DNA from 3 places in the Terrabacter carboxydivorans genome. Region 1 is predicted to be linked to each of the others. Evidence: riboswitches for the same ligand, from Rfam matches in the RefSeq annotation. Region 1 holds a riboswitch; each other region holds the start of a gene.
What was found. A riboswitch is a leader RNA that binds a small molecule or an ion and turns the genes downstream of it on or off. The one in region 1 is predicted to bind cobalamin.
Positions count from the first base shown of each region.

Region 2: it holds a riboswitch for cobalamin, as region 1 does, so the genes downstream of both, ABD297_RS12120 (CbtB domain-containing protein) here and ABD297_RS15670 (SCO2322 family protein) in region 1, are expected to answer to the same signal.
Region 3: it holds a riboswitch for cobalamin, as region 1 does, so the genes downstream of both, cobN (cobaltochelatase subunit CobN) here and ABD297_RS15670 (SCO2322 family protein) in region 1, are expected to answer to the same signal.

Region 1 covers NZ_BAAARE010000014.1:1,388-11,436, reverse strand. Annotated here, with positions in the region: gene ABD297_RS15700 (dipeptidase) at 1-1,147, opposite strand, end outside; gene ABD297_RS15695 (methyltransferase) at 1,225-2,031, shown strand; gene ABD297_RS15690 (protein-L-isoaspartate O-methyltransferase family protein) at 2,064-2,672, shown strand; gene ABD297_RS15685 (DUF3043 domain-containing protein) at 2,741-3,319, shown strand; gene ABD297_RS15680 (serine hydrolase domain-containing protein) at 3,397-4,800, opposite strand; gene ABD297_RS15675 (hypothetical protein) at 4,797-5,012, opposite strand; cobalamin riboswitch at 5,036-5,197, shown strand; gene ABD297_RS15670 (SCO2322 family protein) at 5,291-6,031, shown strand; gene ABD297_RS15665 (energy-coupling factor transporter transmembrane component T) at 6,047-7,132, shown strand; gene ABD297_RS15660 (ABC transporter ATP-binding protein) at 7,129-8,751, shown strand; gene ABD297_RS15655 (ECF transporter S component) at 8,748-9,602, shown strand; gene ABD297_RS15650 (bifunctional adenosylcobinamide kinase/adenosylcobinamide-phosphate guanylyltransferase) at 9,599-10,049, shown strand, end outside.
Region 2 covers NZ_BAAARE010000010.1:24,094-31,954, reverse strand. Annotated here, with positions in the region: gene ABD297_RS12140 (precorrin-2 C(20)-methyltransferase) at 1-198, shown strand, start outside; gene ABD297_RS12135 (DUF1905 domain-containing protein) at 434-724, shown strand; gene ABD297_RS12130 (hypothetical protein) at 729-1,127, opposite strand; gene ABD297_RS12125 (CbtA family protein) at 1,124-1,894, opposite strand; gene ABD297_RS12120 (CbtB domain-containing protein) at 1,917-2,114, opposite strand; cobalamin riboswitch at 2,146-2,321, opposite strand; gene cobM (precorrin-4 C(11)-methyltransferase) at 2,372-3,145, opposite strand; gene cbiE (precorrin-6y C5,15-methyltransferase (decarboxylating) subunit CbiE) at 3,142-4,452, opposite strand; gene ABD297_RS12105 (hypothetical protein) at 4,619-5,401, shown strand; gene ABD297_RS12100 (hypothetical protein) at 5,482-6,522, shown strand; gene ABD297_RS12095 (hypothetical protein) at 6,616-7,005, shown strand; gene ABD297_RS12090 (hypothetical protein) at 7,002-7,496, shown strand; gene ABD297_RS12085 (hypothetical protein) at 7,493-7,861, shown strand, end outside.
Region 3 covers NZ_BAAARE010000010.1:32,425-42,473, forward strand. Annotated here, with positions in the region: gene ABD297_RS12140 (precorrin-2 C(20)-methyltransferase) at 1-862, opposite strand, end outside; gene ABD297_RS12145 (precorrin-8X methylmutase) at 859-1,530, opposite strand; gene ABD297_RS12150 (precorrin-3B synthase) at 1,521-2,690, opposite strand; cobalamin riboswitch at 2,721-2,854, shown strand; gene cobN (cobaltochelatase subunit CobN) at 2,895-6,566, shown strand; gene ABD297_RS12160 (hypothetical protein) at 6,580-6,720, opposite strand; gene ABD297_RS12165 (DUF2510 domain-containing protein) at 6,770-7,228, opposite strand; gene ABD297_RS12170 (helix-turn-helix domain-containing protein) at 7,387-7,989, opposite strand; gene ABD297_RS12175 (dienelactone hydrolase family protein) at 8,051-8,626, shown strand; gene ABD297_RS12180 (hypothetical protein) at 8,636-9,238, opposite strand; gene cobF (precorrin-6A synthase (deacetylating)) at 9,310-10,049, opposite strand, start outside.

The DNA of each region.
Region 1 (10,049 bases):
ACGCGTCGGCGAAGGACGCGCGCGCCTCGTCGCAGACGGGACCGTCGGCGTCGGCGGCGAAGCCCGAGCCGTGCTCCTCGAGGTCGACCGTCACCCTCGCGCCCCAGGGAGCGTGCTCGAGCAGGTGCGTCCTCAGCAGCTCGAAGGCGGCCTGCGGGTCCTGGGTCGGGGCGAGGCGCATCGACACCTTGGCGGCGGCACGCGCGGCCAGCGTGTTGGAGGCCTTCTCGACGGAGGTGACGTCCAGGCCGATCGTCGTGATCGACGGCTTGTTCCACAGCCGCGTCAGGATCGACCCGGAGCCGATGAGCTCGACGCCGTCGAGGAGGCCGGACTCCTCACGGAAGCGCGCCTCGTCGTAGTCGAGGTCGGCGGCCGTGCCCTCGTCGAGGCCCTGGACGGCGACGTTGCCCTCGTCGTCGTGCAGCGACGCGAGCAGGCGGATCATCGCGGTGACGGCGTCCGGGGCGGCGCCGCCGAACATGCCCGAGTGCACCGAGTGGTCGAGCGTCTCGACGCGGACGACCGCGCGGACCCCGCCGCGCAGGGTCGTCGTGAGGGCAGGCTCGCCGATCGCCCAGTTGCCGGAGTCGGCGATGACGATGGCGTCGGCCGCGAGGCGGTGGCCGTGCTTCTCGAGGATCGTCGGCAGCGAGGCCGAGCCGAACTCCTCCTCACCCTCGACGAAGACCGTGACGCCGACCGGGAGGTTGCCGGCGTGTGTGCGCAGGGCGGCGACGTGCGCCATGACACCGGCCTTGTCGTCGGCTGCGCCGCGCCCGTAGAGACGGCCGTCACGCTCGGTGGGCTCGAAGGGCGGGGTGTCCCAGTCGGCGTCGTCGCCGGGGGGCTGCACGTCGTGGTGGGCGTAGAGCGTCACCGTCGGGGCGCCCTCGGGCCCGTCCAGGTGGCCGATGACGGCCGGGCGGCCGCCCTCGACGACGATGTCGACCTCGAGCCCCTCGCGGCGCAGCAGCTCGGCCACGGCCTCGGCGCTCCTGGCCACCTGGGCCTGGTCGAACGAGGTCGCCGAGACGCTCGGGATGCGCACGAGCTCCTCGAGGTCGGCCCGCACCTGCGGCATGAGCTCGGCCACGCGGTCGCGGATCTGCTGGATCTGGTCGGGGGTGAGGGCGGTGTCAGTCACGAGGGCGACCCTACCGACGCCGGCACGGGACATCCCTGCCGCCGGGGCTGTCGTCCCCCTTGGGTAGGTTCGGGCCGATGGCAGACAACACCTTCGTGGCAGGCCAGGAGCCCTGGCTCGAGCGCCTCGGCAACCTGCGCAACGTCGTGCGACAGGAGATGGTCACCCGGCAGCTAGCGGCGCACCTGCCCCGGGGGCCGCTCCGCGTCCTCGACGTCGGGGCGGGCCAGGGCACGCAGGCCCTGCGCCTGGCCCGGCGCGGCCACTCCGTGACAGCGGTCGAGCCCGACGGACGCATGCGCGCCGCCTTCGAGGAGGCCGCCGCCGGGCTCACCCAGCAGCAGCGCGAGCACGTCACCCTCGTGGCGACCGACCTCGCCGGGCTGGCCAGCGTGACGCAGCCGACGGCATACGACGTCGTCATGTGCCACGGCGTGCTCATGTACCTCCCGACGAGCAGCGAGGCCGTGGCCGCCCTCGCCCGACGCGCGGCGCCCGGGGGCGTCGTGTCGATCGTCGCGCGCAACGGCGGCGCGATGGCCTGGCGCCCGGCCGTCCGACACGACTGGGCCGGGGCCCTCGCGATGCTCGACGAGCAGCGACGCGCCACGGTCGAGGGCCGGGATGCCCGCTACCGCAACGAGATCGGCGTCGATGCACGGGCCGACACGCTCGCCTCGCTCACGGCCGACTGCGAGGCGGCCGGCCTCGCGGTCGTCGCCTGGTACGGCATCAGGGTCGCCAGCGACGACGTCGCCGTGGACGAGCCGGCACCCGAGGGCGACGACCTCGCCATGCTTCTCGAGGTCGAGGAGCGGCTGGGCTCGACCGACCCCTACCGCGCGCTGGGCACCCTCGTGCACGTCATCGCACGACGGACCTGACGCTCGCGGCCCGGTCGTGCTTGGCTCGGGGCATGGACGGACCCGACCGGGTGGCTCAGGCGTTCGCCGACGTGCCGCGCGCACACTTCCTCCCCCGCGGCGCCCGGTCCCGGGCGGCCCAGGACGTCCCCATCCTCATCGGGCACGGGCAGACGAGCTCCCAGCCGCGCAGCGTGGCCGACATGCTGCGCCTGCTCGACGTCCACCCCGGGCACCGGGTGCTCGACGTGGGCTCCGGGTCGGGCTGGACCACCGCCCTGCTCGCCCACCTCACGGGCCCGACGGGCGAGGTGCTCGGTGTCGAGCTCGAGCCGGACCTCGCGCGCTGGGGCGCCGCCAACCTCGCCGGAGAAGGTATGCCGTGGGCGACCATCCGCACGGCGGTGCCCGGGGTCCTGGGCGACCCCGAGCACGCTCCGTGGGACCGCATCCTCGTCTCCGCGGACGCGGGCGCCCTGCCCGAGGGGCTCGCGCAGCTGGCTGACCAGCTCGGTGACGAGCCCCGTGACCCCGGGCGGCTCGTCCTCCCGGTCAACGGCACCATGACTCTCGTCGTGCGCGAGACCGGCTCGCTCGTCACCACCCACCACGGGCACTACCGGTTCGTCCCGCTCCGCACCCACCCCGACGCCCCTTCCTGAGGGACGTCCGTGGCCGGCCCTCCGGTCACGATGCGGGCGTGGGACACCCTTCGGCTTAGAGTGTCCCCGTGTTCGGACGCAAGAAGACCCTCAACGACGAGCTCGCGACCCCGGTCTCGACCGACCCCGCGCGCCCCGGCGCCAAGAACCGGCCCACGCCGAAGCGCCGCGAGCAGGAGGCCCTCAACAAGCGTCCCCTCATCGTCACCGACCGCAAGGCGGCCGGCGCGCAGGACAAGGCGGCCCGCCGTGAGGCGATGGCCAAGCAGCGTGCCGGGATGATGACCGGCGAGGAGAAGTACCTCCCGGCGCGGGACAAGGGCCCTCGCCGTCGCTTCATCCGCGACACCGTCGACGCCCGCTGGAACATCGGCGAGTTCATGCTGCCGATCATGCTCATCGTGCTGCTGCTCAGCTTCGTGCGCACCAACTGGGCCCTGCTGCTCGTCTTCGTGCTCGTCTACGGCCTGATCCTCGTCGCCATCGGCGACGCCCTGCTCATGTGGCGCCGGACGCGCCGCAAGGTCGACGACAAGTTCGGCGGCGCAGAGAAGGGCGACGCGTGGTACGCCATCATGCGGGCCTTCCAGATGCGCCGCACCCGCATGCCCAAGCCGCAGGTCGCCCGCGGCGAGCACCCGGCCTGACCGGGAGACCACCGGGCTGACCGGGGAACGACCGGCCGAGATGCCGCCGAGGCGGCAACCGGCAGGCCGGTCCGACGTCAGGCCTGCAGGTCGGCGAACGCGAGCGGCGCCCGGGTGACGGCATACGTGGCGAAGTAGAGCTTCTCGACCGACCCGTCGCCGGCACGCACGACCTCGAGGACCTCGCCGCGCTCCCGCCCGGCGACCGCGCGGTAGCGGTCGGCTCCCTCCGCGGCATACCGCGTCTCCGAGAGCTGATCGTCCTCCGCGAGACGCGACCACAGCTCACCGTCGCGGACGAAGAAGGTGATCGGCGACCCCTCGGACCACCACAGGCCGAGCAGCTGGGCAAGGGCTGGCTGGTCGGCCTCGGGCACCCAGGGCGCGTCGAGCGTCGGCTCGGCGTCGACGACGGCCTCGACGAGGTCGGTCGCCAGGGCGAGCGTGAGGGCACCGGACGTCGCGTTGGCGAAGACGATGGCGCCCACGCCGTCCTTGCGCCGGACCCGCAGGCCGGTGAGGAAGCCGGGCATCGCACCGCCGTGGCCGACGTAGACCCGGTCACCGCGGCGCCCCATGCCGAAGCCGAGGCCGTAGGCGCCGCTCCAGCCGTCGACGTCGGTCATGATGATCGGCCGGCACATCTCCTCGACCGTGTCGGGCTGCACGACCCGGTCGTCGGGGCGGGCGACGTAGGCCGCGTAGCGCCCGATGTCGGCGACAGTCGACCACAGGCCGCCCAGCGGGGCGGTCGCGTTCAGGGTGAAGAGGGGCTCCTCGCCGGCCGTGCCCGCGTAGGGGTCGACCTGGTAGCCGACAGCGCGGTCGGCGGCGGGAGTGAGGCCGGTGCGCGTCATGCCCAGGGGGTCGAGGATGCGCTCGCGCACGACGTGCTCCCAGTCCTGCCCGGTGACGCGCTCGACGACCGCGCCGAGGAGTCCGTAGGCGAGGTTGGAGTAGTGGAAGGCGTGGTGGCTCGGCAGGACCTGCTCGGCCTCCTCGACCCCGGCGATGAACGCCTCGCGCTCGGGTGCCTCGAGACTCTCCCAGATGTGGCCGACAGGCTCACGCTGCAGACCCGAGGCGTGGGCGAGCAACTGGCGCAACGGAACCCGCGCATGCCTTGTGCCCGGGAGGTAGGTCTCCAGCGTGTCGTCGAGCGACAGCCGGCCCTCGTCACGCAGCGACATCACGGCCAGCGCCGTGAACGTCTTCGTCACCGAGCCGATCATGAACTGGGTGTCGTCGGTCGCGGGCGCAGGGGCAGGCCCGAGGCGGGCCGAGCCGACGTGCGCCGACCAGACGAGCTGCCCGTCCCGCACGACACCGACGCTGACGCCGGGTGCCTGCCACGAGCGCTGCGCGGTCACGACCCGGCCGAGCAGGTCACGCTCGAGACCGGGCGACAGGCTGGCGGCCGAGCTCGTCGACGACGTGGCAGACGAGGGGTGGACGCCCCCGTCGCTCGGCGCCTCAGTCACTCCGCCGCCCGGAGGCTCATCGGGCCGTAGACGACGGCGTCGTGCTCGCGCAGCGTGACGGCCTCGACACCGGCGTCGAGCAGCTCGCGCCACGACTCGCCGAGGTAGCTCTCGGCGTCGCTCTGGGTCGGGAAGCCCGTCGTCGTCAGGGCCTCTCCCTCCATCGGCTCTCCGTGGGCGTCGAGGAACAGCCAGGTCCAGTCAGCACTCATGCGGCCACCCTAGTTGGCGGCTCGTTTGACGGGTGGCAGGCCGTCGTGCGACGGTTCGCCTAACCGAAGGACGATGGGGCAAGCCGGTGCGACTCCGGCGCTGACCCGCAACCGTGAAGCCACTCCCCGCCGCGCGCCGGCCCGGGGTGACCAGTCGGAAAACCCGCGTCCCACCGGCTCCTTTTGTCAGTCTGTCGTGGAATGCGGACCGGAGTCACCCCGCCGGGCCGGCCTCAGCCAGCAGACCCGACATGGTGTCCGACCGCGAGGAGGAAACCGTGTCCCTTGTCCGTCGCGCCCCGCTCCGGGTCGTCCTCGCCGCCGTCGTCGCGGCGCTCCTGTCCGCCCTGACGGTGGCGCCCGCCCAGGCCGCCGCCTACCGCTACTGGGGCTTCTACCAGCTCTCGGGCACCTCCTGGACGTTCGCCCAGAAGGGCCCGGACCAGACCGTGCCCAAGGACGGCAGCGTCGACGGCTGGCGCTTCGCCGTCGCCGACGAAGCCTCGACGCGCTACCCGCGCGCCGTCCTGACGTTCGACCAGGTGTGCGGCACCACGCCCGCCGAGTCGGGCAAGAAGCGCGTCGGCCTCGTCGTCGACTTCGGTCGTCCTGCCGACGCCGCCGACGGCGGCACGCCGCGTGCGCCCAAGGCGCTGTGCGCCGTCGTGGCCACGGACGCCACCAGCGCCGCCGTGCTGGCGGTCGCCGGGGACGTGCGCACCGAGAAGGGCCTCGTCTGCGGCGTCGCGGGCTACCCGACGAGCGACTGCGGAGGCGCCGTCAAGGAGGTCAGCCCGGAGGCCAAGGCCGCCGACCAGCCGGTGTCGATCTCCGCGCCGACGGCCAGCCCCTCCGCCACTGCGACCCCGGCCGCCACGGCCACCGACGTCGCCGCGGCGCCGGCCTCCGGCACATCGGGCGGGTCGGTGGCGGCCTACGTGATCGCAGCCCTCGTCCTGCTGGCCCTGCTCGCCTACCTGCTCGTGCGCTCGCGTTCGCGCGCCCGCCGGGACGCCTGAGCCGAACCGACGCGCGTGGCACGGCTCCGGCTCAAGGCCCGGCTCCAGCACCCCGCAGCCTGGTGGCTGTGGGGTTTGGGGCTTGCCGCGGCCGCGTCGCGCACGACGAACCCGGTCCTGCTGCTGCTCGTCATCGGCGTCTGCGTCCTCGTCGTCGCGGAGCGGCACGACCCCGCCACGCCCAACCCGCTGCCGACCTTCCTCGTCATCGGCGCTGTCGTCGTCGCCTTCCGGGTGGTCATGACCGCCCTCCTCGGCAACGGCATCGTCGGTGAGACGGTCGTCGTGACGCTGCCCCGGGTCCCACTGCCGGACTGGGCGGCCGCCGTGCGCCTGGGCGGTGCGGTGACCCTCGAGTCGCTGCTCTATGCCGCCTACGACGCGCTGCGGCTCGCGGCCGTCCTCGCCTGCCTCGGCGCCGCCAACGCGCTGGCCAGCCCGCGGCGGCTCCTGCGCTACCTGCCGGCCACGCTCTACGACGTCGGCACGGCGGTCGTCGTCGGCCTGACCTTCGCGCCCCAGCTGCTCACCGACGCCCGCGACGTGCGGGCCGCCCGGACCCTCCGGGGCCGCGACGGGCGGGGCCTGCGCGAGATGGCGCGCCTGACCGTGCCGGTGCTCGAGACGGCTTTCGAGCGGTCCCTGGGGCTCGCCGCCTCGATGGAGTCCCGCGGCTACGGCCGTGCGGTCCGCTCGACGACGACGACCCGTCGGACCGCCACCGCGCTGGCGCTCGCGGGCCTCGTCGGCGTCCTCGCCGGCCTCTACGGCCTGCTCGACTCCTCGGCCGGTGGCGTGCTCGGGCTGCCGGTCCTCGTGCTGGGGGCCCTGCTCGCCGGCTCCAGCCTCGTCGTGGGCGCCTCCCGCGACCCCCGCTCCGGGCACCGTCGCGACCGGTGGACGTGGACCGAGACCGCGACCGTGGTCGCGGGCGCCGTCCCCGCCGCGGTCCTCGTCGTCGCCTCCGCCGGAGGCTGGGACGGCGTCGTGCCGAGCCAGCGCGCCGAGCTTCCGGCCGTGCCGCTGCTCGCGGTCCTGGCCGTGCTCGTCGCCGCGACACCCGCCTGGTTCACGCCCCGCCCCCGGGAGGTCGCCCCGTGATCACGTTCGAGCACGTGTCGGTGCAGTATGCCGACGCTCCAGCTCCCAGCCTCCACGACGTGACGCTCGAGATCCCCGAGGGCGAGCTGGTCCTCGTCGTCGGGCCCACCGGGAGCGGCAAGTCGACGCTCCTGCGCACCATCAACGGACTCGTGCCCCACTTCAGCGGTGGCACCCTGACGGGTCGCGTGGCCGTCGACGGCCTCGACACCGCCGAGCACCGACCTCGCGACCTCGCGACCGTGGTGGGGCTCGTCGAGCAGAACCCGTCGTCGACCTTCGTCACCGACGTCGTGGAGGACGAGGTCGCCTACGGCATGGAGACGATGGGCCTGGACCCGACCACGATCCGTCGCCGGGTGGAGGAGACGCTCGACCTCTTCGGTCTGACCCCGCTGCGCGCGAGGTCACTGCGCACCCTGTCCGGCGGTCAGCAGCAGCGCGTCGCGATCGCTGCCCTCTTCGCCGCCGGACCGCGGGTGCTCGTGCTCGACGAGCCGACCTCCGCACTGGATCCCGTTGCAGCAGAAGAGGTCTTGGCCTCTCTCCACCGCATCGTGCACGACCTCGGCGTGACGGTCGTCCTGGCCGAGCACCGGCTCGAGCGGGTCGTCCACCATGCGGATCGTGTCGTCCTCGTGGACGAGGGGCGGGTCTCCGAGCTGCTCGACCCCGCCGAGGCGATGCTGCGCTCGCGCATCTACCCACCCGTCGTCGGGCTCTCACGGCTGGTCGGATGGTCTCCGACTCCCCTGTCGATCCGCGACGCCCGGCGCAAGGCCTCGGCCCTGCGCGAGACCCTGGGCGGCAGCCCAGCCCGTCCCGTCGCGGACCGGCGCGTCATCGGGCCGGGCACGGCGGTCGAGCTCGCCGGAGTGAAGGTCTCGCGCGGCGGGCGCATCGTGCTCGACGGCGTCGACCTCTCGGTGGCCCGCGGCTCCGTGACGACCCTGATGGGACGCAACGGGGCCGGCAAGTCCACGCTCCTCGGCGCGGTCGCGGCCCAGCTCCGGCTCTCCGGCGGCCGAGTCCGCGTCGGCACGGCCGGGGTCGACCCGCACGCGCGGTCCGCCCGCGAGCGGGTGCGCACGGTCGGGCTCGTGCCGCAGCAGCCCGAGCTGCTCCTCTACGCCGACTCCGTCGCCTCCGAGTGCGCGGCCGCCGACGGGGACTTCGGGGCGGCGCCGGGCACGGCCCGCGGCATCCTCGAACGCATCTCCGACGGCATCGACCCGACCGTGCACCCGAGAGACCTCTCCGAGGGGCAGCGCCTGGAGCTCGCCCTCGCGGTCATCCTCGCCGGGTCGCCCGAGGTGCTGCTCCTCGACGAGCCGACCCGCGGCCTGGACTACGGCGCGAAGAAGCGGCTGGGCGAGCTGCTCACCGCCCTGGCCGCGCAGGGCACGACGGTGCTGCTGGCCACCCACGACGTCGAGCTGGCCGCCGAGGTCGCCGACCGCGTGGTCATCCTGGCCGACGGCGAGATCGTGACGGACGGCCCCGCCCGCGAGGTCCTCGCCTCGTCGCCCGCCTTCGCACCCCAGGTGACCAAGGTGCTCCTCCCCCAGACCTGGCTCACCGTCGCCGAGGTCGCCGGGGCGCTGGCGAGGATCGCATGACCGGCCGCCGCGTCATCCCGCTGCGGTGGCCGGCCGTCGTCGCCGTCGCCGTCGTGGGCGTGGTCGGGCTCGTCGCCTTCACGTGGCCGTTGTTCGTGACCGCCGACGTCGCCCGTGACCACGGCAACGACGCACCCTGGCTCTTCGCTCTGCTCCTCGGGCTGCTCGCCGTCGTCTGCCTCGCCGAGGTGACGGCCGGACGGCTCGACGCCAAGACGATCGCGGTCCTCGGGGTGGCTGCGGCAGCCGGAGGAGGACTGCGCCTGCTCAGTGCCGGTACCGCGGGCCTCGAGCCGATGTTCTTCGTCGTCATCGTGGCTGGTCGGGTGCTCGGCCCGGGCGTCGGCTTCGTCTCCGGGGCACTGGCCGTCACGACCGGGGCCCTCCTGACCGGCGGGGTCGGACCGTGGCTGCCCTTCCAGATGATCTGCGCCGGCGGCATCGGCCTCGGTGCCGGGCTGCTCCCGGCCCGACCGGGAGGACGAATCGAGCGCTGGGCGCTCGCGGCATACGCCCTCGTGACGGGCCTGGCGTTCGGACTGTTCATGAACCTCTGGTTCTGGCCGTTCCTCGGCACCAACGCCCCGAGCGGCATGGGCTTCGTCCCGGGCGCACCGCTCTCCGAGAACCTCGCGCACTACGGCCTCTTCTACCTCGCCACCTCGCTCGGCTGGGACCTGCCTCGTGGTGTGCTCAACGCCGTCCTGGTGCTCGTCGCCGGTCCCGCGCTGCTGCGGGTGTTCCGTCGCGGCGCCCGGCGGGCGGCGTTCGGGGTGCCGGTCGTGTTCGACCCCGCCCCGGTGGAGGCGACCGGTGGGACGACCCTCCACGACGCCGAGCGGCCACGGTGAGCGGCACGTCTGCGACATGTTCGACGGCCCCCGCCACCCGCAGGGCCCGCACGACCACGCTCGTCACCGGTCCGATCCGCAGCGGCAAGAGCCGTCACGCCGAGGACCTGCTCGGCGACCACGCGGACGTCACCTACGTCGCGACCGGCCGACCGGCCGACCCCGGCGACCCCGAGTGGAGCCGTCGTGTCAGGGCCCACATCGGGCGCCGAAGCTCGACGTGGGAGACGCTCGAGACCACCGACGTGGCGGGCGCCGTCGAGCGTGCCACCGGCCCGCTCCTCGTCGACTGCCTCGGCACGTGGCTCACCGCCGTCGTCGACGCCGCCGGGTGGGACGACCTGGACGTCGCGTCGGCCGCAGTCAGGTCCGAGGTGGACCGGTTCGTCGAGTCTCTCTGCGTCGCAACGGTTCCCGTGGTGATCGTGACCAACGAGGTGGGCTGGT
Region 2 (7,861 bases), on a different contig from region 1:
TTCCTCGAGGAGCGCGACCCCGGCACGGTCGTGGTCGTCGGGCGTGACGTCGGCCGCGCAGAGGAGTCCCTGACGGTGACCACCCTCGAGGACCTCGACCCGGCCACGATCGACATGAAGTGCCTGGTCATGGTCTGCGCCTCAGGGACCCGGGTGACCCCGACGGGACAGGTCTGGACCCCGCGCTTCGTCGTGTGACGTCGGCACGCCGGCCTGCTGCCTCCCGTCGACGCAGCGGTTCAGGACATGATGACGAGGCGCTACCTCGCGGCCCTCGACCGGGTGCCCGACCGCAGGACCTGACAGGGACGACAGATGCATGACCTCACCGAACGACGCGCGACGCTGCGTGGCGACGGGCTCGGTCAGCGCCTTCGGGCGGCCGGGCTCGCACTGACCTCATCGGGTGCGCGACACCTGACATCCTGAGCCCATGCAGCTCGAGTTCAGCGGTGAGGTCTGGCAGTGGCGTGGTCCAGCGCCCTACTACTTCGTCACGGTGCCCGAGGACGAGTCCCAGGCGCTGCACGACGTGGCCCACGTCAGCTACGGCTGGGGCATGATCCCGGTCACCGCCCGCGTCGGGAGGACCGAGTGGACGACCTCCCTGTGGCCCAAGGACGGTGGCTACGTCGTGCCGCTCAAGGTCGCCGTCCGGCGTGCCGAGGACGTCCAGGACGGCGACACGGTTGCGGTCGGGCTGGACGTCCGCACTGAACCCTGAGCGGTCAGACCGCCGTCCACGTGGCGGCCAGCTGCGTTGGCGCGAAAGCCTTTTCGTGGACCGACTCAGGCATCGAGGCGATGCCGGGCCCACCGCAGGCGACCCAGGCGCTGATCGCGTCGACCGTCGCGGCGTCGAGCACGGACTGCAGCCACACGGGGCGCCCACCCGCCTTCCGGCCCGCCGGCGAGGGTGTCACGACCACGACGTTCGAGTGGTCGCACGCGAGCAGGCAGCCGCTGCGCAGCACCCTCGCGCGGCCCCGGGTGCCGACCTCGAGGCGGGCGAGCAGCCCGTCGTGGTCGACGCCCGGGTGCTTGGCCTCCGTGCCGCAGCAGCAGTCGCGACAGACGCGGACGATGCACGTGCCGAGATCGCGAGCGCTGCTGTCGTATGCCGTCACGCCGGGACGCGTGCGCCGGCGCCGGCACGCTCGCCCAATGGGGAGCGTCGGCCGTCCCGCTCGAGCAGCAGCCCGAACGTGACGCCCAGCGTGAGCCACAGCGCCGCGAGCTGGGCCAGAGACGCGAGCCGGAAGTCCCAGACGAGGTCGGCCGGCACGTCGGCCGGCACCTGGTCCGGCGTGCCCGGCACGAGAGCGGCGACGAGCCCGATGAGCACGACGACGACCGCGATGTCGAGTGCCCACCGGGTGGACGACCTCATGCCGCGTCGGCCGAGGTGGCGGTCGAGCTGGGGCACGGTGACGGCAGCGGCGACCCCGAGGAGGAGCACGACGGCATACAGCATCGTGCGTCGCCCGACGGTCGACGGGTCACCCACTGCGGGCGGGTTGGCCGGGATCTTCAGTGCTGGCAGGAGACTCACGGCTGCGAAGCCGATGGAGGCCAGCGCCAGGGACCGCCCGAAGTCTCCGCGTCCGGGCAACCGGTCGCGGACCTTGGCGAAGACGACGGCGAAGATGACGCCGACGGCGACCCCGACGACCACCGAGGTCACGGCCCCGCCGACGACCTGTGCCGCGCGCGACACGAGCGGCTCGTCGCCGCCGTGGGCGAGCAGGCCGGACGGCGCGGACTGGCCCCCGTGCATCGAACGCCGGTCCTCGATGACGAGCGCCCGCCTGATGACGGGCTCGACGACGAGCCAGATCACCAGGGCAGCCGCGAGGCCTGCGAGCACGCCGGCAAGGACCCCGCGCCGCAGCACGGAGCCGAAGCTCAGGCCCACCTCAGTGGCAGGGGACGCCGAGAGCGTGACGCGCGTCGTGCGTCAGCTCGTGGAGCATCTGCGCGGCGGGCGCGCTGAGCAGCGCACCGTTCTCCTGCGAGACGAAGTAGAGCGCGAAGACCGCGAACGCGAGCAGGGCCCACGCCCAGGCGGGGACGCGGACGGAGGTGGCGGCGTGAACGGATGCAGCTGTGGTCATGGCGAATTGACCCTTTCTTTCCATGCCTCGTGGACAGATCATCGCCGCAGCCGGTCTCCTGGCTTCCAGATCGTCACGCCTCCCCAGCCTTCCCGGCGACCTGAGGTCACCAGTGGCGAACGATGGGGACTTGCTCCCTGGTCACAGTGGCGAGGACCACGTCGGAATCACACCGACTTCCCGTGCACTGCGGCACTGGCATCCTGACACAGGCGGCGCCGGGATGCCATGGGGACCCACCGGACAGTCCGAAACCCTCACGGACGCGGGGTGTTTGGCTCCTGACCCCTGATGCGCGTGCCGTAGAGGTGCGACTCGACGAAGTCGTCGGTGTCGCGGGCGGCCAGCGCACGCCCCACCAGGATGACCGCCGCCTGACGCAGCCCGGCGGCCTCGACCTGGTCGGCGATGTCGGCCAACGTCCCACGCAGCACGAGCTGGTCGGGCTGCTCCGCGTTGGCGACGACGACGACCGGGCAGTCGTCGCCGTAGTCGGCCACGAGCGACGCCATGAGCTCACGGGTGCGGCGGATCGCGAGGTGCAGCACGAGTGTCGCCCGGGACCTCGCGAAGTGGGCGAGCGACTCGGTCTCGGGCATCTGCGTCGAGTCGCGGTGGGCGCGCGTCAGCACGACCGACTGCGCCACCTCGGGCACCGTCAGCTCGCGCCCGACGATGGCCGCCGCAGCGGCGTAGGCCGGCACGCCCGGCGTGACGTCCCACGGCACCCCGGCGCGGTCGAGCCGACGTGTCTGCTCGGCGATCGCGGAGTAGAGCGAGGGGTCTCCCGAGCACAGCCTGGCGACGTCGTGTCCCGCGTCGTGGGCCCGGACGCAGTGCTCCGTGATGGCGTCGAGGTCGAGGCTCTGGGTGTCGACGAGCTCGGCGCCGTCGGGGCAGTGCGCGAGCACCTCGGCGCCGATGTAGGTGCCGGCATAGAGGCACACCGGCGAGGCCCCCACCAGCCGCACGGCACGGAGGGTGAGCAGGTCGGCAGCACCAGGTCCGGCGCCGATGAAGTGGACGGTCACAGCAGGGTCTCCGAATCTGTCTGTTGCACAAGCTTCTCCACCGACCACTGCACGATCGACCGCGCAGGCTTCCAGCCGTGGAGGGAGCCGATCGTGTCGAGGTCCTCGACGGCGATGCGGCTCATCGACCCACCCAGACGGGCCCGGACCTCGTGCAGCAGGAGCTCCGTCTCGACGGTGACACCGTGCACGACGAGCCGCCCGCCCGGCGCGAGCGCCTCCCAGCAGGCGTCGAGCAGCGCCGCGCTGGCGCCGCCCCCGACGAAGACCGCATCGGGCCGCGGCAGAGAGGAGACCGCCTCGAGGGAGGAAGCCTCGACGACACGCAACCCGGGCACGCCGAGTGCCTTGGCGTTCCGACGGATCCGGTCGACTCGCACGGGGTCACGCTCCACCGAGTGCACCTCGTTGCGCGGGTGCTGGCGGGCGACCTCGATCCCGACCGACCCCGCCCCGGCGCCGAGGTCCCACACCACGTCACCCGGCTGGGGAGCCAGGTGCGCCAGGGCGGCCGCGCGCACCACCCGCTTGGTCAGCTGCCCGTCGTTGTCGTATGCCGTGTCGCGCAGTCCCGGCACGAGGGACCTCGCGCTACGGCTGGGACGCTCCTGGCACTCGATGCAGACGAGGTGCAGGCGGGGCACCGGGTGCGCGCCCCACGAACCTGCGACCGCGTCGGTCCGCGACTCGCTCGGCGCGCCGAGGTCACCGAGCACGGTGAGCCGGCTGTCGGCATACCCCTCCTCGACGAGCAGGGCAGCAACCCGGGCGGGGGCGTCCTCACCCGAGGTCAGCACGACGATCCGTGCCCGGGGTGCGAGGTCGCGGCGCAGCCGGTCGACGTCGCGGCCGACCAGGGTGACCACGTCGGACTCCTCCGCCGACCAGCCCATCCTGGCCCGGGCGAGCGAGACGGAGGAGACGGCCGGGTGGATGCGCACCTGGTCGGGGCCCAGCTCACGGATCAGGGTGGCGCCGACGCCCGAGACGAGCGGGTCGCCGCTCGCCAGCACGACGACTCGGCCCGGACCGACCTCGTCGAAGAGCGCACGCAGCTGCGGCAGCAGGGGCGACGGCCAGGGCACGAGGCGGCGACCGGGGCGACTCGTGAGCATCGAGAGGTGGCGCTCGCCGCCGACGACCACGGCCGCCCGGTCGACGAGCTGGAGGCCGTCGGGCCCCAGCGAGCCCAGGCCGGCCGCGCCCACGCCCACCACGTCGACGACCGCGTCCTCGGAGTCGGCGGCGGGTCCGCGAGTCGCCCTCTCCGCCCCGTCGCTGCTGTCCACCTGCGCCTTCGAGACCACGACGGCGACCCTAGCCGGAGGAGGACACACCCACTCTCCCGCCCGACCTCCGGGACGGGGTGTGGACATTCAGGTCCCAACCGGTCCTTCGTGCCCCATGATGGGCAGCGGGCCAGGCAAGGGGCAGGCCCGCTACGGATCTCCCGGGGGGACGGGGCCAGGCAGCATGCACAAGAACTGGTGGACCACGGCTGCGCGCGCACGGCGTGCACCGCACTTCGACGCATCCACGGGCCGGCTCCGCGCCGACGTGTCGGCCGTCCTCGGCCTCGTCGACCTCCATCTCGGCGACGAGACGGCACTCGATGCCGAGCAGCACGAATCACTCGCCGGCGCAGGTGTTCTCGTCGACGGCCGGCTCCACCTGGGGCTGCACGCCGGCCTCGCTGCCGTCGCCGACCCGTACGCCCGGCTCGAGATCGCGGTCGGCACCCAGGCCTCGACACGGCTGCACCACGGCTGGGTCGACCGCACCAGCGCCCTCGTCGTCGACCAGGGTGACGAGGGGGCCGAACTCGTCGAGGTCGACGTCGCCTTTCTGCCGGCCGCGATCGCGCACCTCACGATGCTGCAGCCTCGCCCCCGCCTCGAGGGCCGCGGTGGGCACGTCGACCCCGACACGCTGGAGGCGCTCCTGATCCCGGCCGGCGAGTGCTGTCCCGCATCGGAGGCGGCACTCGCGGACGCGGCCGCGGCCTGGCCGCAGGTCGCCGAGTGCCTCAGGACCGGCTCGTGGCGCCTGAGCGCCGTCGACGTCGCGGAGAGCCGTGGCGGCAGCACGGCGACCGAGCAGCTCATCTGGCTCGACACGCCCGCCGGGGTGCTCCGCCTCGACGACGACCCCGCCGGTCCCGTCCTGACCGGGACCACGACCGGGGCCGTCTGGCAGGCCCTCGTCCGGGCGCTGCCGGCCGACGCCGCCCCCTCTGGGCCCGACGCCCCCGCCTGAGGCGATGGGGAGCGCTCCCCATCGCGCAGGCCCGCAGCCGACCGTAGGCTCGGGCGCGCCGACACACGACAGGGGGAGCGATGGCCATCTATCGCAAGGGCGCCGACCCGGACGCACTGGATCGATCCGCCGAGCTGCTCGCCGTCTACGCCCGCGAGGCCGCCTCGTCGCGGCAGGCCGTCAGCGGCGTCCTCGGCTCTCTCAAGGGCAACTGGGGCGGCGAGAACCTGCAGTCCCTGATCTCCCAGTGGCCGGCCATGGAGGCCCAGATCGACCGGTTCGGCACCGAGCTGGGACGTCTCGGCGACCGGCTCTCCCGCAACGCCCAGGCCCAGCGCGGGGTGAGCGGTGACGGCGGATCCATCAACTCGGCCGCCTTCCTGACCGCTGCCATGCCGACGAGCGGCCCGGGAGACAAGGGCGGGGACTCCTTCTGGGACAAGCTCCTCACGCAGTCCAACCTCGCTCCTGACGGCTCGGCCTCCTTCCTCGCGTGGCCCGGCCTCATCACCGCGAACGCGATGTTCGGCACGAGCGCCCTCGCCTCGTACATGCAGCGCAACCACTTCGGGCGGTGGCAGCCCCGCGGCTACATGGCCAACGGCCGCTACGGCTACCTCCCCCGGCCCACGGGACGCTGGGCCTCCGCCTGGTCGATGAACCAGGCCCGCAACTGGCAGGCCAACCCCTACCGCGCCGCCACCGTCGCCAGGTGGGGCACCGCCTCGAAGTGGGCGGGCCGCGCCGGCACCGTGACCTCGTTCGCCACCTCGGCGTTCGGCCAGTGGAACAGGGACTCCGCCGACCCGACCATGGGCACGACCGAGCGGGTCACGCGCTCGGCCACCGCCGGCGCCGTCACGGCCGCCGGGTCGTGGGCCGGGGCATGGGCCGGGGCCCAGGGCGGCGCCCTCATCGGGGCCGCCGTCGGTGGCCCGGTCGGCGCGGTCATCGGCGGAGCCATCGGTGGCTTCGTCGGCGGAGGCCTCGGAGGTGTGGTCGGCGGCTGGGTCAGCGACCAGGTGGTCGGACCGGTCGGCGACGCCGCCGAGTGGGCAGGCGACAAGATCGGCGACGGCTTCAAGGCCGCCGGCAGCTTCATCGGAGGGTTGTTCGACTGATGCCCGCCAGCCCCTACCGCCGTCGTCCCGACCGCCCTTGCCCCCGTCGTTCCGGACAGGCCGTCACCGGCCTGCGTGGGTAGAGTCGTGGCCGTGTCCGCCCTCCTCGTCGTCGTCGCCGTCGCCATGCTGGGTTTCGTCGTCTGGTCCCGCCTGGGCCGCACGCACGGGGCCCGCTGGTGGGTCGGCGACCGCCTCCAGGAGTCCGCGATCCTCTTCTGGCTGCCCGGGCTCGCGCTCGTGCTGGCCGCCACGGCCGGCCTGCGCGGCTACGACGACGGCGCCAACAAGGGAGCCCTCGCGTTCGTCCCGCTGCTGCTCGTGGGGCTCGTCGTCAGCCTCTGGGGCGGCCTCTTCCTCCCCGCTCCCCGCTGGTACGTGCCTCGCTGGTCGCAGGAGGCTCGGGCCCCGCGCCTGCAGGTCCGCATCATCGGCGACCGCCGCCGCCCCGACCGCCGACCCGACCGACGGAACGCCCGATGAGCCTGCCGCTGCCCGGCGAGCCACGCCGTGAGGTCGTCGCCGGCGGAGCCGTGTCGCTCCTCGTCCCCGACGCGTGGGAGACCGTCCACCACCCGCACGACGGGGTCGAGCTCGTCGTCGTCGAGCCGGAGCAGGAGGGCCTCTTCCGGGCCAACCTCGTGCTCACCGTGACCGAGGTCGCGATGTCGCTGCGCGACTGGCAGGTGGGCACCGAGTCCTACCTCGCCGCGCACCTCGCCGACTACGTCCCCCTCGACGCCGAGCGCCTCGTCGTCGGTGGCCAGCCCGGCCTGCGACGCCTGGCGACGTATGCCACCGACGACAACCGTTCGGTCACGGTCGAGCAGAGAGCCGCGCTCGTCGACGGCACGGGCGTGACCCTGACCGCGACGACGAGCACGCTCGCCTGGGCTGCGCAGGGTCAGCTGCTCGGGCACGTCTTCTCGAGCCTCGTCGTCGACCCCACCGCGACCGGGAGGCGGTCCGCGTGACCGTGCAGTTCGACGCCGGCGTGGGCCGGGTCCGCCTCGACCCGGCCACCTTCGAGGCCCTCGTCGAGCTGGGCTCGGGGACACGCACGGGCACCGCGGACCATCGAGGCCCGCTCGAGGACCTGACCGCAGCCGGGGCCGTCGTCGACGGTCGTCCGCACGAGGTGCTCACCCCCGGTCTCGCCGCGGTCACCCGGCCCCTCGCGCGGCTCGAGGCGGTCGTCGCGTCGCGCCAGAGCCTGCTCGTGCACCAGGGCTGGATGTCGGTCCTGTCGGCCGTGCTCGCCGACGTCGGCGACGGCACCTACGACTTCGCCGGCGTGGCGACGGAGTTCGTGCCCACCACGATCGTCCGTCTCGTCCGG
Region 3 (10,049 bases), on a different contig from region 1:
TCGCCTCCGGGGTCAGCCAACGGTCCGGGCCCGGACCGAGCCCGACCACGACGACCTCACCGGACGGCATACGCGCTCGGTCAGGCGGTGCAGCAGGCGCATCCAAGGGTGCGGACGAGGTCGCGCGGCCGGCGGCGTCGGCGCGCAGGTCCTTGCCCGGCACGACGACCATCGACATGTACGGCACGGTCGATGCGTCCACGTCGGCGACCGGCAGCACCCGCTCGGCGTCCGAGCTGGCCCGCTCGACGTAGCGCGCCTCGTCCAGGCGCCCGGCCTGCCGCAGGGCCTCCCGGACGTTCTCGAAGGTGCGCCCGAGCTTCATGACGACGGCGGCCTCCGTGTCGGCCAGTCGGCGGGCCAGCTCCGGCACCGGCAGCGTCCCCGGCAGGATCGTCAGGACGTCCTCGTGGCGGCAGAGCCCGGTCGCGACCGCGGCGGCCGACCCGCTGACCGACGTCACCCCCGGCACGACGGCGGCGTCGTAGCGGTCCGCCAGGCGGTCGTGGAGGTACATGTAGGTGCCGTAGAAGAGCGGGTCACCCTCGGCGAGGACGACGACGTTGCGACCCGAGTCCAGATGCGCCGCAAGCCGATCCGCCGACTCGTCGTAGAAGTCGGCCATCAGCCCGTGGTAGCCCAGGGGGTGGGCGGTTACGCCGGTCGTCACGGGATAGACGAGCAGCTCCTCGACGACGCCGTCGGGGAAGTACGACGAGGCGATGCGCCGGGCGATCGAGTCGCCCCGCGGGCCGCTGTGGAACGCGACGACGTCGGCCGCGGCGATGAGCCGTGCCGCCTTCACCGTCACGAGCTCGGGGTCGCCGGGACCCACCCCGACCCCGCGGAGCCAGCCGGTCACAGCTCCTCCTCGCGAGCCAGCGCGTTGACGGCAGAGGCGGCCAGGGCCGACCCGCCGCGCCGACCGTGCACGACGAGCCATGGGATGTCGAACGGGTTCTCGGCGAGCGCCACCTTGGACTCGGCCGAGCCGATGAAGCCCACCGGGATGCCGACGATCGCCGCCGGTCGGGGACCCCCGTCGGCGATCGTCTCGAGCAGGTGGAAGAGGGCCGTCGGGGCGTTGCCGATCGCGACGACCGCGCCCTCGACCCGATCGCCCCACAGCGAGACGGCCGCCGCGGATCGTGTTGTGCCCCAGGCCCTTGCGAGCGCGGGCACCCGCTCGTCGCGGAGCGTGCAGATGACGTCGTTGTCGTGCGGCAACCGGGCGCGGGTGATGCCCGAGGCGATCATGTGGGCGTCCGTGAGGACCGGCGCGCCGGACCGCAGGGCGGAACGGGCCGCCCGGACGAGGCGCGGATGGACGGCGATGTGCTCGGTCAGCGCGACGTCGCCGCTCGCGTGCACCATGCGGACCGCAACGACCCGCGCGTCCTCCGGCAGGTGGTCGAGGCGTGCCTCAGCGCGGATCGTCGCGAACGACCGGCGGTAGATCTCTGCCCCGTCCGTCTCGTAGTCGTAGCGGCGCGTGGGCGGCGCCGGCCGCACGTCGGTGGTCACGTCCATGAGGACTCCTGCTCGGCGATGGTGGACAAGGCTTCCTCCGTGGACCGCGGCGCCAGGACGTCGAGGTATGCCGTGGACGGCGTTCCGCACCGGCGCTCGCACCCGCTGACGTGCACGGGCAGGCGGCCGGCGGGCAGCACGGGGGCGAGGTCGCGGGCCAGGGCCCGGGTGTCGACGGCGGAGCGCGAGCATCCGGGGAGACCGGTGCAGGCGTGCAGCCGGTGCCACGGCGACCCGCTGTGTGTCGCGAACCCCGCCGCCTCGAGCTCGGGGAGGGCGGCCGCGCCGTCCTCGACGACGAGCGAGCGCCACGGCGTCACGCGTACGGCATCGGTGGTGCGGGCCAGCGCCGCGACGTGGTGGGGCCGGAGGAGCCCGAGCGGCACGGCGACGACGGCGTGCTGCCCGACTGCCCCCAGGGGGTGCGGGAGAGCGCCGGCCCGGGACATCCCTCCGATCCGGTCGGGTCGGGCGGTGTAGGCAGGGCCCCCGAGCGTGAGGGGATCGTCGAGATCGTCGACGTGCCAGACCGACTCGTCGTCGGCGGCTCGCTCGACGAACTCGACGGCGAGCCGGACGATCAGGTCCACCGCCCCGTCGAGCGACACCTCCCAGCCGTCGTCGTGGCTGCCGGCGAGGACCACGCCGCGGTCGGGCCCCGTGGCGACGAAGGCCAGGTCGGAGCTCAGGTCGACGACGTCGCCGCGCCCGTCGTCGACGACGAAGAGGAAGCGCCCACCCAGGCGCGACAGCCGCGGATCCGCGCAGACGGCCTGGTCGAGGTCGGCCACGACGGGCCGCACGTCGCACCGTCCGGCACCGTCGAGGCCCGAGAGCGGCGAGGCGACGACGTTGCGCACGAGCTCGTGGGTCGGCGACGGGACGAGGCCCGTGGCCCGGATCGCGTCGTGGACCCGGGGTGTCAGCGGGTCGGGCAGTCCGCGCAGCTGCAGTGCGCCGCGAGACGTCAGCTGGATCGCCGGATCTGGCTGGGCGGCAATGACTTCCCTCAGTGTGATGAGGGCCTCGACCGCCACCGGCTGACCGGCCGGACGGAGACGCACGATCGAGCCGTCGGCGGCCGCGAAGGGTCGCTGGAGGCCGGGACAGGCGTCGCCTGCCCGACGCTCACGGCTCGACGGGGCGGTCACGCGGCACATGCTAGGCCCGGACCCATGGGCGTCAAGACGCCCGTCTCGGGCTATGGTGGCCCCAGCGTCGTCGATCCAGGAACCCGGTGAGAATCCGGGACGGTCCCGCCACTGTGAGCCGCCACCCGTGAGGGAGGCGGCGAGTCAGGAACTGCCGGCAGCGCTTCGTTTCCTATCGACCGCGGGGCGCGGATACCCCGCCGAGGAGTTCCTGTGACGCGCATCGCGCTGCTCTCGACGTCTGACACCGACCTGCTGTGCGCCCGCGGCAGCGGCGCCGACTACCTGGTCGCCAACCCCTCGCGTCCGGGCCACACCTCGATGGCCGAGGCCATCGGGGCCGCCGACGTCGTCGTGGCACGCATCCTCGGAGGGCCCCAGGACCTCTGCGATGGCTTCCGCCACGTCCGGGCGACGGGCAAGCCCCTCGTCGTGCTCGGCGGCGAGCAGACCCCGAACGCCGCCCTCATGGAGCTCTCGACGGTCGCGCCCGGCGTCGTCGCCGAGGCCCACCGCTACCTCGCCGAGGGCGGTGCCGCGAACCTCCGCGAGCTGCACGCCTTCCTCGGCGACACGCTCCTCATGACCGGGGAAGGCTTCGAGCCCCCCGCCGCCCTGCCGGTGTGGGGCGTGCTCGACCGCCCCGAGCCGGCGGGGGCCCTCACGACTTCCGGCGCTGCGGGCGATGCTCCCCGCCCGCGCGTCGGGATCCTCTTCTACCGGGCCCAGTTCGCGGCCGAGAACACCGACTACGTCCATGCCCTCGCCGACGCCGTCGACGCGGCCGGAGGCATCGGGGTGCCGGTGCACGTCTCGTCGCTCCGCGACGCGCCGGCCGACCTGCTCGAGCACCTCACGGCATACGACGTCCTCGTCACGACCGTGCTCGCGGCCGGCGGCACCAAGCCCGGCACGGCGAGCGCCGGCGAGGACGACGAGGCCTGGGACGTCCAGGCCCTCGCCGCGCTCGACGTGCCGATCATCCAGGGCCTGTGCCTGACGTGGAGCCGCGACCAGTGGGAGGCCAGCGACGACGGCATGAGCCCGCTCGACGTCGCCACGCAGGTCGCCGTGCCCGAGTTCGACGGCCGGATCATCGCGAACGCGTTCTCCTTCAAGGAGACCGACGCCGACGGGTTGCCGCACTACGTCCCGGACCCTGAGCGGTGTGCCCGTCTGGCGACCCTGGCGGTGAACCACGCCCGCCTGCGGCACACCCCGCCCGCCGAGCGCCGCATCGCGATCGTCCTGTCGGCGTACCCCTCGAAGCACTCCCGCATCGGGAACGCCGTCGGCCTCGACACCCCGGTCTCGATCATCCGGCTGCTCCGCGCGATGCGCGACGCCGGCTACGACCTCGGCGAGCCCGGCGAGATCCCCGGCACCGGGCCGCTCGAGCCCGTCGACGGCGAGACGCCCGACACGACCGCCGGCAACGCGCTCATCCACGCGCTCATCGAGGCCGGCGGCCAGGACGAGGACTGGCTGACCCAGGAGCAGCTGACCGGCCAGCCGGTGCGCATCCCCGCCGAGCGCTACCGCGAGCACTTCGACACGCTCCCCACGAACCTCCGCGACGCCGTGACGAAGCACTGGGGCGACGTGCCCGGCGAGGTCTTCGTCGACCGCCACACCGACGCCGACGGCGAGCTCGTCGCCGCGAGCCTGCGCGCCGGCAACGTCGTCGTCATCGTGCAGCCACCGCGCGGCTTCGGCGAGAACCCGATCGCGATCTACCACGACCCCGACCTGCCGCCCACGCACCACTACCTCGCCGTCTACGACTGGCTCGCCAGGGATTTCGGCGCCCACGCGATCGTGCACATGGGCAAGCACGGCAACCTGGAGTGGCTGCCCGGAAAGAACCTCGCGCTCTCCGCCGCCTGTGGACCGGATGCGACGATCGGCGCGATCCCTCTCGTCTACCCCTTCCTCGTCAACGACCCCGGCGAGGGCAGCCAGGCCAAGCGGCGCGCCCACGCGACGATCGTCGACCACCTCGTGCCGCCGATGGCGCGCGCCGAGTCCTACGGCGACATCGCCCGGCTCGAGCAGCTGCTCGACGAGTACGGCAACGTCTCGGTCATGGACCCGGCCAAGGCGCCGGCCCTGCGCGCCGAGATCTGGACGCTCATCCAGTCCGCGCAGATGCACCACGACCTCGGGCTCGACGAGCGTCCCGACGACGAGGCCTTCGACGAGTTCGTCATGCACGTCGACGGCTGGCTCTGCGAGGTCAAGGACGTCCAGATCCGCGACGGGCTGCACGTCCTCGGCGAGGCCCCCACGGGGGAGGGCCTGGCCAACCTCGTGCTCGCCATCCTGCGGGCCAACCAGGTCTTCGCCGGGGCCGTCGGCGCGGTGCCAGGGCTCCGGACCGCCCTCGGGCTCACCGAGGGGCAGTCGGGGCGCTCGTCCGTCGACGACACCGAGGCGCAGGCGGCCGCGCTCGTCGCCGGCCTCGCGGAGGCCGACTGGGACGAGGCCGCCGTGCCCCGGATCGTCCGCGAGCAGCTGGGTGCCGACCCGCAGGTCGACACCGAGGGCGTATGCCGTTCGCTCGCCTTCGCGTGCCGCGAGGTCGTGCCGCGGCTGCGGGCCACGACGGGCGAGATCGACGCCGTGCTCCACGCGCTTGACGGGGGCTACGTGCCGGCCGGGCCCTCCGGCTCGCCCCTGCGCGGTCTCGTCAACGTGCTGCCGACGGGACGCAACTTCTACTCCGTCGACCCCAAGGCCATCCCGAGCCGGCTCGCCTGGGAGACCGGACAGCGCCTGGCCGACGACCTGCTCGCCCGGCACCGCGCCGACACCGGCGAGTGGCCGCGGTCGGTCGGCCTGTCGGTGTGGGGCACCTCCGCGATGCGCACCTCCGGCGACGACATCGCCGAGGTGCTCTCGCTCATCGGCGTCCGGCCCCGCTGGGACGAGATGTCCCGACGTGTCGTCGGCCTCGACGTGGTGCCGCTCGCCGAGCTGGGCCACCCCCGCATCGACGTCACGGTCCGCATCTCCGGCTTCTTCCGCGACGCCTTCCCGCACGTCATCGCGATGCTCGACGACGCCGTCCGTCTCGTCGCCGACCTCGACGAGGGCCCCGACGAGAACTACGTCCGGGCCCACGTCGCCGACGACCTCGCCGAGCACGGCGACGCCCGCCGTGCGACGACCCGCATCTTCGGCAGCAAGCCCGGCTCCTACGGCGCCGGCATCCTGCCGCTCGTAGAGTCGGGCAACTGGCGCACCGACGCCGACCTCGCGGAGGTCTACGCCACGTGGGGCGGCTTCGCCTACGGGCGCGAGCTGGACGGCATACCTGCTCGGGCCGACATGGAGCGCACCTACGCGCGCATGGACGTCGCCGCCAAGAACATCGACACCCGCGAGCACGACATCGCCGACAGTGACGACTACTTCCAGTACCACGGCGGCATGGTCGCGACGGTCCGCGCGCTGACGGGTCGCGAGCCCAAGGCGTACGTCGGTGACTCGACGACGCCCGACGCGGTCCGCACCCGCACGCTGACCGAGGAGACCGCCCGCGTCTTCCGCGCCCGCGTGGTCAACCCCCGGTGGATCGCGGCGATGCGGCGGCACGGCTACAAGGGCGCCTTCGAGCTCGCGGCCACCGTCGACTACCTCTTCGGGTTCGACGCCACGGCAGGCGTGGTCACCGACTGGATGTACGAGCAGCTCGCCCAGACGTACGTGCTCGACAAGGAGAACCGCGACTTCGTCCAGCACGCCAACCCGTGGGCGCTGCACGGCATGATCGAGCGGCTGCACGAGGCCGTCGACCGCGGGCTGTGGGCCGAGCCCGACCCGGCGCTGCTCGCCGAGCTCCAGCAGGTCTACCTCGACGTCGAGGGCGACCTCGAGGACTGAGCCGTCTCCCCGATCAGAACTGCAGGCCACGCATGTCGTGCTCGACGACGTCGACGTCGCCGCACCGCTTGCAGGTCAGGATCGTCCGGCCGCGCAGCTTCATCCGCGTGTAGCGGTGGCCGAGGATGAGGCACTTGAGGTTTCGTCGCGCCATCTTCCCAGTGTCCTCCGCTGCTGTCGCGCCCGCGGCGGATCGACCGGAACTAGCTGAGGATGCCGTGCCGCGCGTTCCAGCGCCTCGCGCCCTCGGCGGCGTCGACCATGCCCCATACCCAGAAGCCGAGGACCCCGACGAGCCCGACGAGCACGATGACGAGCACCCAGCTGATGAAGTAGCCGACGAGGATCCCGATGCCCTTGGCGACGTCGCCGTTGATCATGCTGCCGAGGCCGGGCACGAAGAACGACGCGAGCGCGGACAGCGCGGGGTTCTTGGGGGCGACCTGGGTGAAGTAGATGGGGGCGGCGTTCACCGGTGCCGGGCCGGCGGCCGGGGGCGGCCCGGCACCGGTGGCCTGGTGGGGGAGCCCGTGCGTGTCCCGCGCCGCGACGGGCGGGGCCATGGCCGGCCGCACGTGCGGGGTCCAGGCGCTGCCGTCCCAGTAGCGCTCGCCCTCGCCCGCCGGGTACCAGCCCGCGGGCGCCGAAGGTACGTCATCCATGCCCGACTCCTCGTTCCGTGACAGGGCACGAGGGTATGCCGCCGAGCGGGCTGTTCTCGTCGTTTTGCGTCGTTCCACGCCGTTCCCCGTCGAGATCAGGCGTGAGGTCGCGCGCCCGGTGTCGCCCAGCAGCAGCGGCCGCGCGATCACCTGCCCGATCAGGCCGGGTCGTCCTCCGGCTCCGTCGGCTCCGGCGGCTCCGGGAGGACGGGCTGGTCGGTGGGGTAGAGGCCGACGGCGAGGCCGTAGACGGTCTCGCCCGAGCGGGGGAGCGCCGTGAACTCCCGGACCAGACCCTCGACCCGGCGCCAGAACTCCGAGGCGCTCTCGCGGGGGATGCGGACGTGGCGCAGCGTCGAGTAGAGGGTGTCGTCCTCGTGGGCGGGCACGGACTCTGCGGCCGCGACGGAGAGGGAGTTGACGCACACCGGGGTCATCTCGTCGCCCGGGCGCCGCGCGACACCGATCGTGATGGTCCGGCCGGTGCGGCCGTAGTAGCGCTCGTCGATGGCTCGGACCCGGCGCGTCCGCACGACGCGGAGCATGCCGGCGTCGACGAGCACACCGACGTGGTGGGCCACGGTGCTCCTGGGCCGGCCGACGGCTGCGGCGAGCTCGGCCACCGTGGCCGCGCGCTCGAGCACGAGGTCGAGCAGCGAGGAGCGCAGCGGGTCGGCGATGGCGCGCAGCTGGGCAGGCGTCGTCAGCTCGACCGCGTCGGGGAGGTCGTAGTCCGGGAGCTGCTGGCTATTGATCGACATTGTTGGATCAGTCTAGATTGTTGGATCAAAGCCACGGGAAACCTCGAGCACAGGAGCAAGCATGGCCGCCGTCCTCCTCTTCCACCACGCGCTGGGCCAGACCGACGGGTTCCTCTCCTTCGCCGACGCCCTGCGCGCGGCGGGCCACACCGTCCACGCGCCGGACCTCTACTCGGGCAAGAGCTTCGCGACCCTCGACGAGGGCATGGCCAACGCCCGCTCCCTCGGTTTCGGTGCCCTCCTCGAGCAGGGCGTCGCCGCTGCCGAGGGCCTGCCCGACGACCTGGTGTATGCCGGGTTCTCCCTGGGCGTCATGCCTGCCCAGCAGCTGGCGCAGACTCGAGCGGGTGCGCGCGGCGCCGTGCTGCTCGACTCGGCGATCCCGCTGGGGGAGTTCGCGGCCGGGTGGCCGGCCGGCGTTCCCGTGCAGGTCCACGGGGGTGAGGCGGACGAGTTCTTCATGGACGAGGGGGACGTCGACGCGGCACGGGCCGTCGTCGACGCGGCCGAGCAGGGTGAGCTCTTCCTCTACCCCGGTTGCGGGCACCTGTTCGCCGACGCCAGCGCGCCGGCCCACGACAATGAGGCTGCCGCCCTGGTGCGGCAGCGCGTCCTCGACTTCCTCGCGCGGGTGTAGCGGGAGGGTCTACGCGTCGGCCCCGGTCTGGTGCGCCACGACCTCGGCGCCACGCGTCAGCCGCAGGACCGTCGCCGCCCACAGGGCGAAGGTGGCCACGTTGAGCGCGACGAAGCCCCAGGCGTCCGTCGGGTCGGGGGTGACGCCGGGCGGCCGGGACCCACGGAGCTGTGCGGAGAACGGCACCCACAGGACGGCCCAGGCGATGGGTGTCCAGGACCGATGCCCGTGGATGGCCTTGTCCCAGCGTGAGATCCGCATTACCGGCAGGACCCAGCTGAGCAGCGGGATGCCCCACATGATCCAGAGCCCGAGGTCCGACGAGACCGACGGCACACGCCCCGCCCGGCCGAGCAGCCACTGCAGCCGGACGAGCCACACGCAGGCCACGCAGCCGGCGGCGACGAAGAGGGCCGCGGCGAGGTTGACCGTCCAGCCGGACTCTGCCGAGCCGGACGAGAGCTGGAGCTTCTCCGGCGGCAGGAAGGCGTAGACCGACAGCGCGACGAGGGACGCCGCGCCGAGCCCCAGGGACCACAACGCGGGGCGCCTCAGGCGCGGCTGCTCCACCCGCCGCGGGCGGTCGTCGGGCACGACGGGCGCGACGGACATCGGCTCCCCTGCGTCGGTCGTCCTGTTCAGGCCCCTGTCGCCCATGGCGGCACCCTAGCCCGCCGTGGCGCTCAGGCGCCGTCCTCCGGCGAGAGCTGGTCGCGCGTCAGGGCGTAGTAGATCTCGTCGGAGCGGGTGCCGTCCGGGTTGGGCAGGCGCTGGCGCAGCCGACCTTCGGGACTGAAGCCGGCCTTGGCGGCTGCCCTGCCCGAGGCGAGGTTCTCCGCCTTGTGCCCGAGCTCGAGCCGCTCGATGCCGGCCTCCTCGAACGCCCACCGGGCCACCAGCCGCAGGGCCCGCGTGGTGAAGCCGCGTCCCCGGAAGTCGGGCAGCACGCCGTAGCCGACGAGCCCGAGCCCGGGCGGTCCCATCCGCATGACGTTGATGACGCCGGCGCCTTCGCCGGTGACCGCGTCGACCATGACGAACCGTGCGGCTCGCCCCAGCCGCCACTCGCGCCGCGCCTGAGCCGCCAGCTGCCCGGCCCGCTCGTCGGTGTGGGGCTGCCCGAAGAAGTCCCAGCGCAGCGACTCCTCGTTGTTGTGCTCGTCGCGCAGCACCTGCCAGTCGCCTGCGGTGACCGGTCGCACGGTGACGATACCGTCGGTCAGCGGCGCGGTCTCGGGGAAGCCGCTCGGGCCGGCGACCGCGGGCGCGCCGGCCGGTGGCCGCAGCAGGTAGGTGTCCATGACCCACCCGTGGCGCTCGCGGGCCTCGTCGCGCACCCGGCGCACCTCGTCGACCACCTGGGCCAGCGGCCCGTGCACGAGCAGCTCGTCGGGCGTGCCGAGGTAGGCGCCCCAGTAGAGCT